4 regions of the Desmospora activa DSM 45169 genome follow, and region 1 is predicted to be linked to each of the others. Evidence: riboswitches for the same ligand, from Rfam matches in the RefSeq annotation. Region 1 holds a riboswitch; each other region holds the start of a gene.

The links. Region 1 has a riboswitch for S-adenosylmethionine ahead of C8J48_RS19175 (YezD family protein). Riboswitches for the same ligand answer to the same signal wherever they lie in the genome.
Region 2: linked by a shared signal. The riboswitch ahead of C8J48_RS09865 (ECF-type riboflavin transporter substrate-binding protein) and the one ahead of C8J48_RS19175 (YezD family protein) in region 1 are both predicted to bind S-adenosylmethionine.
Region 3: linked by a shared signal. The riboswitch ahead of C8J48_RS10610 (aminotransferase class I/II-fold pyridoxal phosphate-dependent enzyme) and the one ahead of C8J48_RS19175 (YezD family protein) in region 1 are both predicted to bind S-adenosylmethionine.
Region 4: linked by a shared signal. The riboswitch ahead of C8J48_RS14830 (methionine ABC transporter ATP-binding protein) and the one ahead of C8J48_RS19175 (YezD family protein) in region 1 are both predicted to bind S-adenosylmethionine.

Annotation. Positions count from the first base shown of each region.
Region 1 is NZ_PZZP01000001.1:654,557-658,466, reverse strand. It holds gene C8J48_RS03190 (sulfate permease) at 1-829, opposite strand, end outside; gene C8J48_RS03185 (phosphoadenylyl-sulfate reductase) at 845-1,558, opposite strand; gene C8J48_RS19175 (YezD family protein) at 1,651-1,806, opposite strand; SAM riboswitch class I at 1,884-1,991, opposite strand; gene C8J48_RS03175 (helix-turn-helix transcriptional regulator) at 2,161-2,418, opposite strand; gene C8J48_RS03170 (helix-turn-helix domain-containing protein) at 2,557-2,970, shown strand; gene C8J48_RS03165 (phosphatidylglycerophosphatase A family protein) at 3,041-3,586, opposite strand; gene C8J48_RS03160 (DNA polymerase III subunit alpha) at 3,653-3,910, opposite strand, start outside.
Region 2 is NZ_PZZP01000001.1:2,021,475-2,025,384, reverse strand. It holds gene C8J48_RS09870 (ABC transporter ATP-binding protein) at 1-842, opposite strand, end outside; gene C8J48_RS09865 (ECF-type riboflavin transporter substrate-binding protein) at 855-1,415, opposite strand; SAM riboswitch class I at 1,506-1,619, opposite strand; gene queF (preQ(1) synthase) at 1,994-2,410, shown strand; gene C8J48_RS09855 (GNAT family N-acetyltransferase) at 2,473-3,351, shown strand; gene C8J48_RS09850 (MFS transporter) at 3,604-3,910, shown strand, end outside.
Region 3 is NZ_PZZP01000001.1:2,184,521-2,188,430, forward strand. It holds gene C8J48_RS10605 (aminotransferase class I/II-fold pyridoxal phosphate-dependent enzyme) at 1-957, opposite strand, end outside; gene C8J48_RS10610 (aminotransferase class I/II-fold pyridoxal phosphate-dependent enzyme) at 962-2,164, opposite strand; SAM riboswitch class I at 2,241-2,352, opposite strand; gene C8J48_RS10615 (ornithine--oxo-acid transaminase) at 2,606-3,793, shown strand.
Region 4 is NZ_PZZP01000002.1:326,227-330,136, forward strand. It holds gene C8J48_RS14820 (MetQ/NlpA family ABC transporter substrate-binding protein) at 1-20, opposite strand, end outside; gene C8J48_RS14825 (methionine ABC transporter permease) at 48-704, opposite strand; gene C8J48_RS14830 (methionine ABC transporter ATP-binding protein) at 688-1,695, opposite strand; SAM riboswitch class I at 1,769-1,878, opposite strand; gene C8J48_RS14835 (sugar transferase) at 2,290-2,931, opposite strand; gene C8J48_RS14840 (SDR family oxidoreductase) at 3,080-3,910, opposite strand, start outside.

The DNA.
Region 1 (3,910 bases):
CAATGCCGATAATGGCTGAAGTGGTTACCTGGGTAAGCGGTACGGGAATCCCCCACAGGGAAGCGGTAATCACCAAAGCGGCGCCGGTTCCTGAGATGGCGCTCCCCTCCAGCAACGAAAAGCGGGTAATGCGCTTACCGTTGGTTTCTAACACTTTTCCTCCCAAGAGAAGCGCACCTAAGGCGACAAACAATCCTCCGATCCAGATGCCTTGATCGACGGAAAGGAGCTGTGCCCCCACCAAGGGTCCGATGGCGTTAGCAACGTTGTTCATCCCGGCAGAGAAAGCCTCCAAGAAGCCGGTAACTACCACCAACAAGGTCAACCATCGTTTCCAGCTCGCTCCCAACAGTGCAGGGTAAGCCCGCTCCAATCGTTGGATTCCCTTTCCAGCGACAAAGGCGAGGATAAACGCGGTCACCGGCGTTAGGAGCCAAAAAGCGACAATCACCGTCAAACTGGATAGATACAATGCCTGAAAGGCAATACCCACACCCACGACTGCCCCCACCGTCACTTCACTGGTAGACAGCGGAATTCCGATGAGATTGGCAATAAACAGGGAGAGGCAAGCGGAAGCTAATATAATGACAGCCACTTCCACCGACAACAGATTGGAAGGAACAATCCCTTCCCCCACTGTTTTTACCACTTCGCCGCCGCCGATGGTCGCACCGAGAATCACGCCCACCCCACAGAGCAACAGAGCCACCCGGCGCCGTGAAACAGCACCAGAACCATAGGCTACCCCCATGGACGCCGCAGCTCCGCTAGCACCGATATTCATAGCGAAAAAACAAGCGACTGCAATCGCAACTACAAATGACATGAACGTCTCCTCACCTTAGGAGTGCAATCCGCACTCGGTCTTCTCCTTGCCGGTCCACCGTCCGGAACGGAGATCTTCTCCGTCTTTTACCGCTTTTGTGCACGGCACGCAGCCAATACTGGGATATCCTTGATCATGAAGGGGATTGTAAGGCAGATCCCGCTCGCGGATAAAGGCCCAGACCTCATCCCACGTCCAGTGGATCAACGGACATACTTTGATCGATTGAAAACGTTTATCGTGATTGAGAAACGCCGTAAAGCGTCGGGTGGGAGACTGCTCACGACGCAATCCCGATATCCAAGCAGGCACACCCTTTAGCGCCCGTTCCAGCGGAATCACTTTGCGCATGCGACAACATTGATCCGCCTCTCGCTTCCACAGCGCATCACCGTATTGCTTCGCTTGTTCCTCCACCGTCAGATCCGGTTTCACCCGCTCTACCACCAAGCGAGGATAACGTTCCTCCACCCGCTGGATCAGATCATATGTCTCAGGAAAATGTAGGCCGGTATCCAAAAATACCAAACGGGCATCCGGCTTTACTTCTGAGATTAACTCGATCAGGACGGCACTCTCCGCTCCAAAGCTACAAGCGTATACCAAATCGTCTCCATACGTTTGCACCGCCCAGGAAAGGACCGCTTTCGCTCCCCGATCATCCTGATTAATGGAGAACGACGGCTTTTTACCTTCATCCCAATTGTCGTAGGTTAATCTGGATTCCATCCTTCTCCCTCCTTTCAAGCATCAAAAAAGACGGTCGGCCCCTATTGATGGTACCGACCGCCTCCAGTTTGTCTGGTCAGCGATTTGTTTTTTCAGCGAATGCGAACCTTTTCGTTTTTCTCCAACTGAATCACCTTACCGTCCTGAACAACCAATGTGATCGATCCATACTTCATCGTCTCCAACATCTTTTCAATATGGTTGGAAACCACTTTAAAATCGACGCTATCTTTTTCTCCCACCCCAATCCCCTCCCTGTGAAAATAATGAAAAAAATAGCCTCGTCCATTTTGGAGAGACTGGGGGGTATACAAGATCGACCCGCATCTTATCTTCCAAAATGGAAACCATTTTGTCGGAATTAGCACCTTGCTTCAAATCGCAGGTTGCCGGGTTTCATCGGGCCGAATCCCTCCACCCCTCTGGATAAGATTTAGTTCCATATTATTGAGTTCACGCAAAGAAGTCAAGGTTTTTCTATCGGATTAATTGTTGATCCTGATTCTCCCTTTTTTTGTTGTGGAAAATCCCGATTAGACGCCCGCTTTCGCAATAATAAGACCCAACGATCCCACCAGGGCAATCGCAACCATTCTCCCACCTTAACCTTCAAAATTCTTGTCACCTTCATTCTCTATTTTTCCTGTTTGATGTTCCTCATCCTCCTGCTGAAAAAACAAATACTCAACTGAGACTCCATAAAATTGCGCCAACTTCAGCTTAATATCATCCCGCGGTACACGACGGCCGTTTTCATACATCTGCAGTGCACTGACGCTGATGTGTAATTTGCTTGCCACTTCGGTTCGGGGCCTTACTCCACGTAAACATACCAACTTTTTCGCCATTATATCCCTCATACGCACCACCCAACACATGAAGTGCTACTAATTATTATAAATTACAATAAGTGTATTTGAAACACTTGAGGTACAAATTCTGTCTACTTCACACGATATGTGTTAAAATGGATGAGAGATGAAAGGGGGCACTTCACCATGTCTTTGGGAAAACGTCTGCGCACCTTGCGTATACGCCGGAACATGCGCCAGGAAGATGTCGCCAACCACCTGGAAATTAGTAAGAGTGCCGTCGGGATGTATGAGCGGGACGACAGGGAACCTTCCTTGGAGACATTGCGAAAATTGGCCGATCTATATGGAGTAACCACCGATTTTCTCCTCGGTCGCACGCTCTTTTCCTCCGATCCAAGGGAAGAAGGCCATTTTGAATCTAATTTGCGTGAGTTTTTGCAACAAGAAACATTACATTGGGATCATGTTCCCCTCACTAGCAAAGATGTATCCACCTTTCGCAATGTTGTTGAGTGGGGGATTCAGGAGAGAAAAACCTTGTACCGGGTTTCCCGGCCGCGGAAAAACAGCGAAGACCTTCATGGGAAAAAAGATTAATATCCATTCACACACAAAACAAGCAATCCAACTCTGTGGTTGAATCGCTTGTTTTCCTTTTTATCAACTCTCATGTATGCGATTGATCAGAAACACCCTTCTCGCTATTTTCCCCTTCATGCAGCGCAATATCCGCTCGATATCGTTCCATATCCGGATTTTCATGGGCAATGCGTGCCGATGCCGCTGCAGCGACACCGGCCACCAAATCGTCCAGAAAGACGTGGATGTGGCCATCCTTGTGATTGAGACGGCTAATGACGCCGAATTTGGTTTTATCCAGATATCCAAAGCTGGTTAAACCGATGGTTCCATAGATGTTGACAACGCTTAACGCCATAATCTCATCCAAGCCGTACAAGGGTTCATCCACTTCCATCATCCGCTGCAGTGGTGAAGGCAGCTGTTTCCCTTCCGCCAAGGTGTCCAGGGCAACACCAGTAATGATGGCATGCTGTACTTCTCGCTTTTGCAAGACATGCTCTACACTTTCCAAGCAGTGGGCTTTCTTTAACTCATCATTATACGGTCGTTGCAGTGTATAGACGATATCGGCGATCTCATCCAGTGAAACCCCTCGTTTTTGCAGCAAGTCTAGCACATGGCGGTAAAACATGAGCCCACCTTCTTCAATCAGAATTCTTCACGTATCATGCAATGCTTTATCGTATGTGTCGCGTGATCAGCGGGTGCGACCGCCAGTCTCTTTGATACGAAAGGTTGCGTTCCCCAGTATATCCTCTACCTTCTGCTTCAATTCTTCCGACGGACGCACCCCGTATTTCTCCACGGGAAGCTCTAAAAGCTGTCGGTTGTTTTCATAGAAAAGGCGAACCGGGGTCGTCCCTTTGTATTTTTGCAACAAACGCTTTAACTGGTCTAAAACAGCAGTGGATTCCCGTTCAGGGTCCACTTTGATATAGACAGCCCAGGAACGAGC
Region 2 (3,910 bases), 1.4 Mb from region 1:
AACGCTTGTGTAAGTGAAGGGGACAGGATGTGACGGATGTTGCTGAGGCGATCCGTCGGTTTCCACTCAGGCTGAAGGTGTTTGAGAGCCTCGACATATAACGGTTCCCGCAAGCCGACATCCCGTAGGATGCTGGTAGCGAGCAATTCATCCGGTGTGCCGATCGCTTGGATACTTCCTTGGTCCATAATCACCATGCGATCAATCGGTTGGCGCAGGACATCTTCAATCCGATGTTCAATAATAATTACCGTTTTACCGGTGCGTTGCCCAATTTCAACAATTAACGCCATCGCTTGTTGCGCACTGGCGGGATCCAAGTTGGCAAGGGGTTCATCAAACAGAAGCACATCACAAGACATAGAGAGGATACCGGCCAAAGAAACCCGCTGTTTTTGCCCGCCGGAACATTCATGGGGGCTTCGATCGATCCAGGGCAGCATATCGACCATATTCAGTGCGTGCTTGACCTCGATTTTCATCTGTTCCAGGGGAATGCCCTCATTCTCAAAAGCAAACGCAACATCTTCTCCTACGGTTAAACCGACAAACTGACCATCCTGATCCTGGAGGATGGTACCCACCACACGGCTGATATCGGACAGATGTTTCGGTTGAGGAGCAACTCCACGGATGAAAAGCTCCCCTGTGATCTCCCCGGGATATGAAAAGGGGATAAGCCCATTGATACAATGGGCCAGTGTCGATTTGCCGGAACCGCTTGGTCCGGCGATCAATATCATTTCCCCTGCTTGAATGTCCAGGTTGATCTTTTTTAGCGTCGGGTTGGATACATGTTTATAGCGAAAGCTAAAATCCTGAAACGAAAGGATGGCAGACATGAGCGGACTCCTTTAAACATCCAGTTTTAAGTTGGTGTTACGCCGGTTCCATTTGGTTAAGCCCAAGACGGCAGGAATCCCCAATGCCCCCAATACGATGACATTGGCGACCGAGGCGCCGATCACTTGCAGCACGACTTTGTCGGCGGGTTCTGACATCAACCACACATCGAGTGCTCCGGCTAACGAGACAGCAATGATAATGCCGATAAGGCCGGAGATGGCCAAAAAGACGAGATGTCTTCCCTTGACTTGGCCATCGTTGACGCTAAAGCCCTTATTGGTAAATACCAACCCCATAAACAGACCGGTGATGCCGGAACTTAACACCCATCCCCACCAAATGCCCCAACCGGAGATGAGGTCGGTCAGGAGATGCCCGATAAACCCGATCAAAAACCCGACCACCGGTCCAAACAATGCCCCAAAGATCACCAATAGGGCAACAGCAGGCTTAATAAAGGTGTTGGGTGCGATCGGAAATCCCAATAAGCCCAATATTCCGTATAAAGCTGATCCGATGCCGATCGTGACGACGGTTTTGGTGTTCAATTGAAAAAGGGAAGTAAACATGGTATCCGCTCCTTTTTTAAGATTTGGTGGAACGCGATCGTGCAAAATAAAAACCCTTTCCGAAGGAAAGAGTGGGACGGTGTGTCGTTCATCTTATCTTTCAGAAGATATCTGGTGATCTCTGTTGGATGTGGCACCTTTTTTGCGGTCAAATAGGTTGCTGGGCTTCATCGGGCCAAATCCCTCCGCCGCTCTTGATAAGATCAAGTATGTAGTTTTGAAAAAAAGATACGACAAAAGTACATAATACCAAAAGATATATTAGTATAGATCGATAAGGTCGTCAAGGTTTTCGACAGCGGGAGATGCATTGGTTTCTGTTTCCCGTCAAATAAAAAAAGAACGGCCAAAAGCCGTTTTTAAGGGGTAGACCAAGATAGAGAAGACATGATTCTAACTGGGTCGAGAAAGGGATGTTTTAATCTTAATCCAATCGATCGACGGTGTCAAGAACTAACGTTCGTATGAGCCTTAATTTTTTTATGGACGAGAGTGGACCAGTGTCAATTTCTCGAGGTTGCGTTGTATGGTAAAATGGATCGCGGTATGATGAGAGTGGATCAAAGGGGGAGAAATGGATGGCAGAGATTAATGTGGACCACAGTAAATATCAAAATATCCGCTTCGACATTCAAGATGAGTCGGCGATTATGACTGATATCTTGGAAACGATTCCTTATGAATATCCGGGTAAAGACATAGAAGTGGAGATTCCTACATCTGAATTTACCTCGGTATGTCCATGGTCGGGTTTGCCTGATTTTGCAGAGATTACGATTTCGTTTGTCCCGGGTCGCCATCTGATTGAGATGAAATCGTTAAAATACTACCTTACCTCCTATCGCAATGTGGGCATCTATCAAGAGCACGCCACCCGTCGTATTTTGGAGGAGCTGGTGGCAGTGTCCAAACCAAAGTGGATGAAGGTGGAAGCTTTATGGAACGCCCGTGGTGGGCTTGGCACGCGTGTGGTGGCGGAGTGGACGGGGGAATAACATATGAATGACCTGGCGTAAGCCGGGTTTTTTTGGTTCAATCAAAAAAAGGAGGGGATCTCATGGAGATGGTATTTCGATCGTTACATGAATACTCGTTTGAAGAGGCGACACAAATATGGAACCGCTGTTTTGAAGGATATCTGGTGGATGCTACGATGACGGTGGATCGATTTGTCCAACGGATGGGTATAGAAGGGCTGTCCCCGGCGCGATCGTTGGTGGCCGTTGCGGGAGAGGAACCGGTGGGGATCGTGCTAAACGGGCTAAGAACGGTACAGGGGAGAAAAGCGGCATGGAACGGAGGAACCGGTGTAGCGGTACCCTACCGGGGAAAAGGGCTGGGCACAGCGTTGCTGGAAGCGACAATGGCTCTGTATCAACGGGAACAGGTGGAGATCGCCACATTGGAAGCCTTTGAAAAGAATAAAAAAGCCATTTCTCTGTATGAGAAGATGGGGTATCGTGTGGTTGACCGGCTGCTTTTTCTGGAAAAAACGGGGACGCTGGATGTTGCGTTGTTAAAAGAGCGGCAGTCATACCGGGTACAGATCGGAAGCGCCGGTGAAGTGTCATCGTTATCATTTTATCCGTCACTGTCCCCTTGGCAAACAGACTGGGAGGGAATCAAGGACGGCATGGCGGCTATTGTTCGTGACGGAGATGGGGAGTCGGTTGGTTATGCCCTCTTTAAACGTGTTTATCACACTAATGGAACATTGGAAGCAATCATTTTGTATCAATGTCGTACAAAACCAGGGGCAAACGATCCGGATGCCGTTATCCGTTCTCTGATACAAGCAGCTTTTTCGCCGTTGGATACCGCCTGTAAAAGGAGTACGTTTAATCTGAGCACTACAGATGAGCGAGTTGTGAGGATATTGGAATCCGTTGGATTTACCCACTCCCTCGCTCAGGTATGGATGGTGAAAAAATACTAGCCACAACTTGAAGTTGCTTCATACGGGTTATCTTTGTATGAGGCATGCCAAATCGTGATTGATGTAGTAACGTATCGATCAACATAGTGGAAAATGCGATCATTTCATAATGGATGAACAAACCAGGCAATATGAGATTACGTTGCCTTTCTCACCATTGCGGCAAACAGGCGACAGGCGTACAATGGCATCAGTCGGTAAAAAACGGAAAGAGAAAGCCCTTTCTAAAGAGAGGGCGGAGATGGGGGAACAATGGCACAGACGAAAGAGCGTTGGATCTTTAGTTCGTTGTTCTTTTTGGTCTTTTTTGGCTATGGGGGCTTCTTTCCTTTGTTGAGTGTTTATTTTCGCGATGAAATGGGACTGACGGGGACACAGATCGGGGCGATCCTCTCCATTGGACCAATCGTGATGGTGTTTGCTCAACCGATATGGGGAATCATCTGTGATTATACCCAGCGTTCAAACGAGGTGCTGATTCTGGCGGTGGCGGTAACGGGAACCATCGGCTTAGGATATCTGCTGTTGGAGCAATATGTGTGGTTGTTGCTGTTGGCGG
Region 3 (3,910 bases), 1.5 Mb from region 1:
GACGAGAGGAAGTTTCACTTGTGACAACACTTCCCTCACCTTTTCCCCGCTTCCCAGATCAAAGGAGAGAACCGCGCCATGGCCACTCGCCTGTGACGCTTGTAGCTGATGACCGGGGTGATCGGGCAAGCCGGTGTAGTAGACGTGTTTAACTTGTGGATGGCGGGAAAGGGCTTTTGCAATACGTTCAGCAGAAGCAGTAGCCGCTTCCATCCGGGTGGCCAAGGTTTTTAACCCCCGCATCGTCAGCCAAGAATCCTGCACACCCAACACCGCACCCAAGGCATTTTGCAATCCATAGAGGCGGTTTGCCACATCCACATCTTTTACCGCTACCAATCCGGAGACGACATCGCTGTGGCCACCGATAAATTTGGTTGCGCTGTGAATGACAATATCTGCCCCCAGCTCCAAGGGACGCTGAAAATACGGGGTGAGAAAGGTATTATCAACAACAGTGAGCAGACCATGGCGCTGGGCAATCTCGGCGATCCCCCGTAAATCGGTCACTTTAAGCGTAGGATTAGAAGGGGTTTCCACATAAATGGCTCGAGTATGAGGTTTGACCGCTGCCTCTACCGCCGCCAGATCAGTCGTATCCACAAAATCGGCCTCAATCCCCATCCGCGGCAACACTTCGGTCAGAACGCGAAAGGTTCCCCCGTACAGATCGTTGGAGACAACCAAATGATCCCCGGTGGAAAAGAGAAACAAAGTACTGGAGATCGCCGCCATTCCGGAAGCGAAGGCAAACCCGCGACACCCACCTTCCAACTGAGCAATCGTCTCTTCCAACGCGTGGCGGGTAGGGTTGCCGGAGCGGGCATAATCATAGACACCGGGCTGGTCCACATCCGCTTGGTGAAAAGTGGAGGCCTGATACAACGGGATACTGGCCGCCCCAGTAATCGGATCAATTTCGTTGCCGTTGTGCAGTAACCGTGTTTCAAACTTCATCGCTTTACACACCCTTTCCCGTGGTAACCGTCGAGCGGGCTTGGTCCAAAGCATAAGACAGGTCGGCGGTCAGATCGTTCAAATGCTCAATTCCCACTGACAGGCGCAACAACCGATCACAAACACCCACTTTACGCCGTATCGGTTCAGGAATGTCGGCGTGGGTCTGGGTGGCGGGATAAGTAACCAAGCTTTCCACTCCCCCTAAACTTTCGGCGAAGGAGATCAAACGCAGGTAGCGTAGAAATTCCGGTACCCACTCCGCCTCGCGGATGCGGAAGGAGAGCATTCCGCCAAATCCGTCGCTCTGTGCTTCCTGTATCTTTCGTTCCTCAGGGTCGAGGGAGGGATAAAACACCTCATCCACTGCGGGATGGTTCTGCAAAAACTGTGCCAATGCCATCGCATTTTCCTGATGTTTTTCCATCCGCAGGGCCAATGTCTTCATCCCGCGCATCAACAACCACGAGTCCTGGGGGGAGAGGACCGCTCCAATTCCGTTGTGTAAGGCAGCCACTTTAGCGGATAATTCCTCTCCCTTAGTGACAATCAACCCCGCTAGCACATCATTGTGACCGCCTAAGTATTTGGTACCACTGTGTAGGACCACATCCGCTCCCAGCGCCAACGGACGCTGACAATAGGGTGTCATAAAGGTGTTATCGACGATAGAAAGCCAACCCCACTTATTGGCGATATCGCAGATGGCCTTAATATTCGTCACCCGCATCAAGGGATTGGTGGGTGATTCGACAAAAATCCCCCTGGTATGAGGAGTAGCCGCCGCCTTTACCGCTTCTACATCCCTAAGGTCAACATAACTGAAAGATAAACCGTATCGGCTTAACACCTCTTCAAATAAACGATAGGTTCCGCCGTACAAATCCAACGAAACAATGAGGTGATCCCCCTGCGAAAAAAGGCCCATCACCGTTTGAATCGCCGCCATGCCGGAGCTGGTCGCAAAACCGGCATCGCCGCCTTCCAATTCAGCAATCGCATCTTCCAAGATTGTGCGGGTGGGGTTGGCGGTACGGGTATAATCATACCCCGTCGATTCACCTAACGCCGGATGTTGGTAAGCAGTAGAGTGATAAACGGGAAAGCTGACTGCCCCTGTTCGCTCCTCCCGACCGTTTCCAATCTGGGCCAACAGTGTCTCCCGGTGTAAACGTTCCTGGTTATGATGACATCGATCTCGATCCATCGTTCTCTCTCCCTTGCTTTATCCTCCAAATTAAAAACCCTTCCGATAAGGAAGGGATGGTTTCAGGGATTCTCCCCCCTTATCTGTCAGATCCCTAACCGGACCTGCGAGAATTGGCACCTTCCGACACATCTGTCGGGGTTGCCGGGCTTCATCGGGCTCGTTCCCTCCGCCGCTCTTGATAAGAGACAGTTTACCTATAAAATTGTCGCACAATGCATAAAACTTGTGTTTCATTATATCGAGGTCCAGGTGCATCGTCAAGAGCAGATTACAAAAAAGGGATCATGATTTAGCAAATGCAACACAATACTATACAGCTGACCGTAATATTATTCATTTCACTGCAAAACCTTCTCTAGATGGGGCTTGCTGGTATACACTAAAAAAGTGAGCCCCATCGAGCAGAGCGGCTATCCCGCGTCGCAAGGAGGAATCCGAATGTCACAAAATCAAACCATGATCCAATTGACGGAAAAATATGGCGCCCACAACTACCACCCGCTGCCGATCGTCATCGCAAAGGCGGAAGGGGTGTGGGTGGAAGATGCAGACGGCAACCGATATATGGATATGTTGAGCGCATATTCCGCCCTCAACCACGGCCACCGCCATCCGCGACTGATCCAAGCCTTAAAAGAGCAGGCGGATAAAGTAACCCTCACTTCCCGCGCATTTCACAATGACCAACTGGGACTTTTTTACCAACGGGTGTCCCAATTGACAGGTAAATCGATGGTATTGCCGATGAACACCGGGGCGGAAGCGGTTGAAACCGCCATCAAAGCGGTGCGCCGCTGGGCCTACGATGCAAAAGGAGTCCCCGCGGACCAGGCGGAAATCATCGTCTGTGAAGAGAACTTCCATGGTCGCACCCTGGCTGCCGTCTCCCTCTCTTCCAACGATGAATACAAACGCGGTTTCGGTCCCCTGCTTCCTGGAATCAAGGTGATCCCCTACGGAGATGAAGAAGCCCTGCGCCGAGCCATCACTCCAAATACCGCCGCTTTTTTGGTGGAGCCGATCCAGGGAGAGGCGGGTGTGATCGTACCCCCACCAGGATCCCTTAAAAATGCTGCCGCCATCTGCCGCGAAAACCGTGTACTGTTTGCCGCTGATGAAATCCAGACCGGGTTTGGACGGACCGGTCAACTGTTTGCCTGTGATTGGGAAGAAGTAAAACCGGATTTAATTATCATGGGAAAAGCCCTTGGCGGTGGGATTCTACCCATCTCCGCCGTTGCCGCCGACGAGGAGATTCTCGGTGTTTTTGAACCTGGTTCCCATGGATCTACCTTTGGTGGGAACCCGCTGGCTTGTGCTGTTTCAATCGCAGCTTTGGATGTCATGGTGGAGGACGATCTACCGCAGCGCTCCCGTGAGCTAGGAGAGTATTTTTTACACGAACTGAGAACGATTGATAACTCCGTGATCAAAGAAGTGCGCGGAAAAGGGCTCTTTATCGGTGTGGAACTGCACGTCCCCGCCCGCTCCTATTGTGAACAGTTAGCGGACGGTGGACTGTTATGTAAAGAAACTCATGAAAATACCATCCGCTTCGCCCCACCGCTAACCATCACTCGAGAAGAATTGGATTGGGCGCTGGAAAAAGTGCGTACCATTCTCTAAATATGATCGTCATAAACCGATCTGGGACTGTACCAAAAAGGATTCATTTTCCTTTTGATACAGCCCCTTTTTAATCCAATGAAGGGGAAAGGATGTCAAATTCCGAAATATATCCTT
Region 4 (3,910 bases), on a different contig from region 1:
GTTAACCACCGTTTTTTCATTTGATCATTTCCTTTCCCATTTTCGTTTTATCGTTTATCCAAGCGGCGGGCTAATCGATCTCCGCCCCATTGGACGATTTGGACCAACAATACGAGCAAAATACCGCATACAACCAGCATTGCATCGTTAAAGGACTGAAAACCGAAGCGATAAGCGGCATCCCCCAGTCCTCCGCCACCCACGACACCAGCCATGGCGGAAAAGCTGATCAGAGTGACACAGGTAACAGTGAGACCTGAAACCAAAGCCGGTGTCGCTTCCGGCAGCAGCACCCGCGTCACCACGCGCCACTTGGTGCTGCCCATGGCCTGTGCCGCCTCAATCACGCCTTTATCCACTTCACGTAAGGCCGTCTCCACCATACGGGCATAAAACGGGGCCGCACCTGCGATCAGTGGAATTGTGGCCGCTGTTGGCCCCAAGGTGGTTCCCACCAACAGTTGTGCAACTGGAAACAAAAACAGAACCAACACGATAAAGGGGACCGCACGAAATAAATTGACAAAAGCGGCAATGATTCGCTGTAACCACGGTTGGGCTGCAATCTGTCCACGATCAGTGATCACCAGTAGGATTCCGAGAGGAATACCGAAGAGGGCGGTAAAAAAAGTGGAGATCGCGACCATATACACCGTCTCACCGCTTGCCTGCCAAACCAGCGGCCAATCAACTTCCGCTAACACCTGCCGTCACCTCCTTCTCCGATCGCTCTCGAAACCGTATCGCCACTTTTTCTACGGTTGAAGGCTCCCCTTCCAAGGAAACCGTCACCGCTCCATCCACAGTCAGTTCCCCTGCTACTAAGTGAATCCGGACTCCATTTGTAGCGGCTTCCTTTTGCAGATGCGGTAACAACTCCCTCCAGTCGTCGACTGAAAACTGCAGCCAGACACTAGTTTCTGCGTCGGCCTGGGGTTGCTCCGCTCCTTCCAGCAATGTCTGCTTCACAAATTGGGCGGTTACTTCATGGCGCGGCCGTTGGAAGATCTCTTCCACTTCCCCCAACTCAATCACACTGCCCCCGTCCATCACTGCCACCCGCTGACAGATGGCGCGAACTACGCTCATTTCGTGTGTAATCAGCAGCAGTGTAATTCCCGTGTCGCGGTTGATTTCCCGCAACAATTGCAGGATGGAGGCTGTCGTCTCCGGATCGAGGGCGGATGTCGCCTCATCACACAACAACACCTTGGGATCGTTGGCCAAAGCACGGGCAATGCCGACACGCTGTTTCTGCCCCCCTGACAGTTGTGAGGGATATGCCGTTGCCCGTTCTTTTAATCCGACACGATCCAACAGCCGCTTCACCCGCTCCTCAATTTCGTCCTTAGGGATTCCTGCCACTTCCAAGGGGAATGCCACATTTCCCCATACCGTTCGTGACCATAACAGGTTAAAGTGTTGAAAAATCATTCCCATCTGTAAGCGCGCCTGGCGCAACTCTTTTTCATTTAAGTGGTGAATGGCTTGACCGTCCACATACACTTCTCCGGACGTCGGTTTTTCCAATCCGTTTACCATTCGCAGGAGCGTGCTTTTACCGGCACCGCTTCTGCCGATAATGCCAAAGATCTCACCTTGTTGAACATCGATATTTACTCCGGATAACGCTGTCACCGGCTGATTTCCTCTTTTTACGGGAAACTGTTTGGATACTTCTTTCAGTTGAATCACAACCTACACCTCCCTTACAACATAAAAAAAACTTTCTGGCAGATACGCAGAAAGGTTGTGTCCAAACTCTCCACTCTCATCTGTCAGAACCTTTACCAGTTCCGCAGGAATTGGCACCTTTACCGCTATGCAGTCGGTTGCCGGGTTTCATCGGGCCAGTCCCTCCACCGCTCTGGATAAGAGAATCCAATTATTCCTATTGGTCGAGAATGATTTTAGCATGAGAAACGCAACCCGTCAATATTTTCGTTTTTGCGAACCGTTGATCGTCGTTTGTTAAGGGTTTTACCCAAGCATTACATTTCCTTTACAAATTGCCGTTCCCACACTATTTTCGGGGGATATGCCGTATAATAAAAACTAATCAAGAGGTCACGGAGGTGCCCTGTATGAATTACCCTGTTGTTGGTAAATCGTTCTTGTTGGGCATTTTCAATGCAACATGGATGAGTATTCCCCTGTGGTTTTTGTTATACCTTACCCTCCGTTTGGTTTTCTAATCGAGAGGTTTACATGAAAATAGAACCGATTATGGTGAAGAATAAAAAAGGTTGCCATTGATTGGCAACCTTTGTGTGTGTTGATGATTCATTTTTAACGCGCTCCGCTACCGGAGAGAACAACCCAGACGGTGCGGTACAGGATTTGCAGATCCAAGGCAAACGATTGTCGCCGAATGTAATACATATCCATAAAGAATTTTTCTTTGGGAGTAGCATCATAACCACCGTTCACTTGAGCCCAACCCGTCAAACCCGGCTTAATGGTTAGCCGCTTTTTAAAGTTGGGGATCTCTTTGGCGAACTTCTCCGTAAACACCCGTCGTTCCGGACGTGGACCGATCAGACTCATATCCCCGTGCAAGACATTGATCAATTGTGGCACTTCATCGATGCGAGTCTTACGAATAAAGCGGCCCACTCGTGTGACGCGCGGATCATCCTTGGCAGCCCACTGCGGTCCATTTTTCTCAGCGTCAATCCGCATTGATCGCAATTTAATCACATGAAATGGTCGACCGTTTAACCCCACTCGTTCTTGCTTATAAAAGACCGGACCTCTTGATTCCAGTTTAATGGCAATCATCGTCAATACCATGACAGGAAGAATAAACACTAAGAGCGCAATCGAAAATAAGATTTCAAGTATTCGCTTTGCCACAGGATACATTCCTGTTTGCTCATGCGATGGTTGAAGATCAACCGAACTCGCTTGCGAATCGCTTTCGTAAGCCATCGCTTTTGAACGCATCCGCAAACCACTCCTGCCGTAATAAAAATAGTTGAAAACAGTAATCACTTACCAGAACTTCACCAACTGGTAACCAGTATACTGGAGATCTAACCGGTTGGCAATACGCGATTAGGCGTATTTTACGTTATCTTTACAATTCTGTTACAGCCGTTCCACGCTGGAGTAAAACCCTGTTTTGCAAAAGGTAATCCAAGCTTTGTATAAGGCCTTCTTCCAGGCTGACCTTAGGCTTAAACATCAGATGGCGTCGCGCTCCGTCAATATCAAAATAACTATGTTTAATATCCCCTTCTCTGTCAGGACCATAGGAAACAGAAATCGGTTTATTTGACACCTTTTTCAAAAGCTGTACCAACTCATTAATGGAAGTGGAAATACCCGTTCCAATATTGAGCACTTGGTTTTCGGCCCGTGACAGTGCCGCGATATTGGCAGCGGCAATATCGGATACATGAATATAATCCCGGGTTTGTTCCCCATCCCCGTCAATTCGGAGTGGTTCCCCCTTCAAAATGCGCTCCAGGAAGATGGCAATCACCGCCCCCTCCCCTTTGCTGATCTGCCGTTGCCCGTAAACATTGGCATAGCGCAAAATGGTAAAGGGGATTCCATAGAGATCTTGATACGCTCTTAGATAGTACTCCGGTGTAAATTTGGAAATCCCGTAAGGAGAGAGCGGATTAACGGGATGGTTTTCATCGATCGGCAAATATTGCGGATTTCCATAAACCGCTGCGGAAGAAGCGTAGATAAACTTGCTAACTCCACACTGACGAGCAGCCTCCAACAAGCGGATGGTTCCATGGATATTAATATCGGCGTCTCCCAGCGGCTGATCGACTGAAAAGGGAACACTGGATTGGGCCGCTTGATGAATCACCGCATCCGGACGTTCGGTCCGAACGATATCAAACAATTGCTCATCGCGGATATCGACCCGATAAAAGGGGACCTCTTTAGG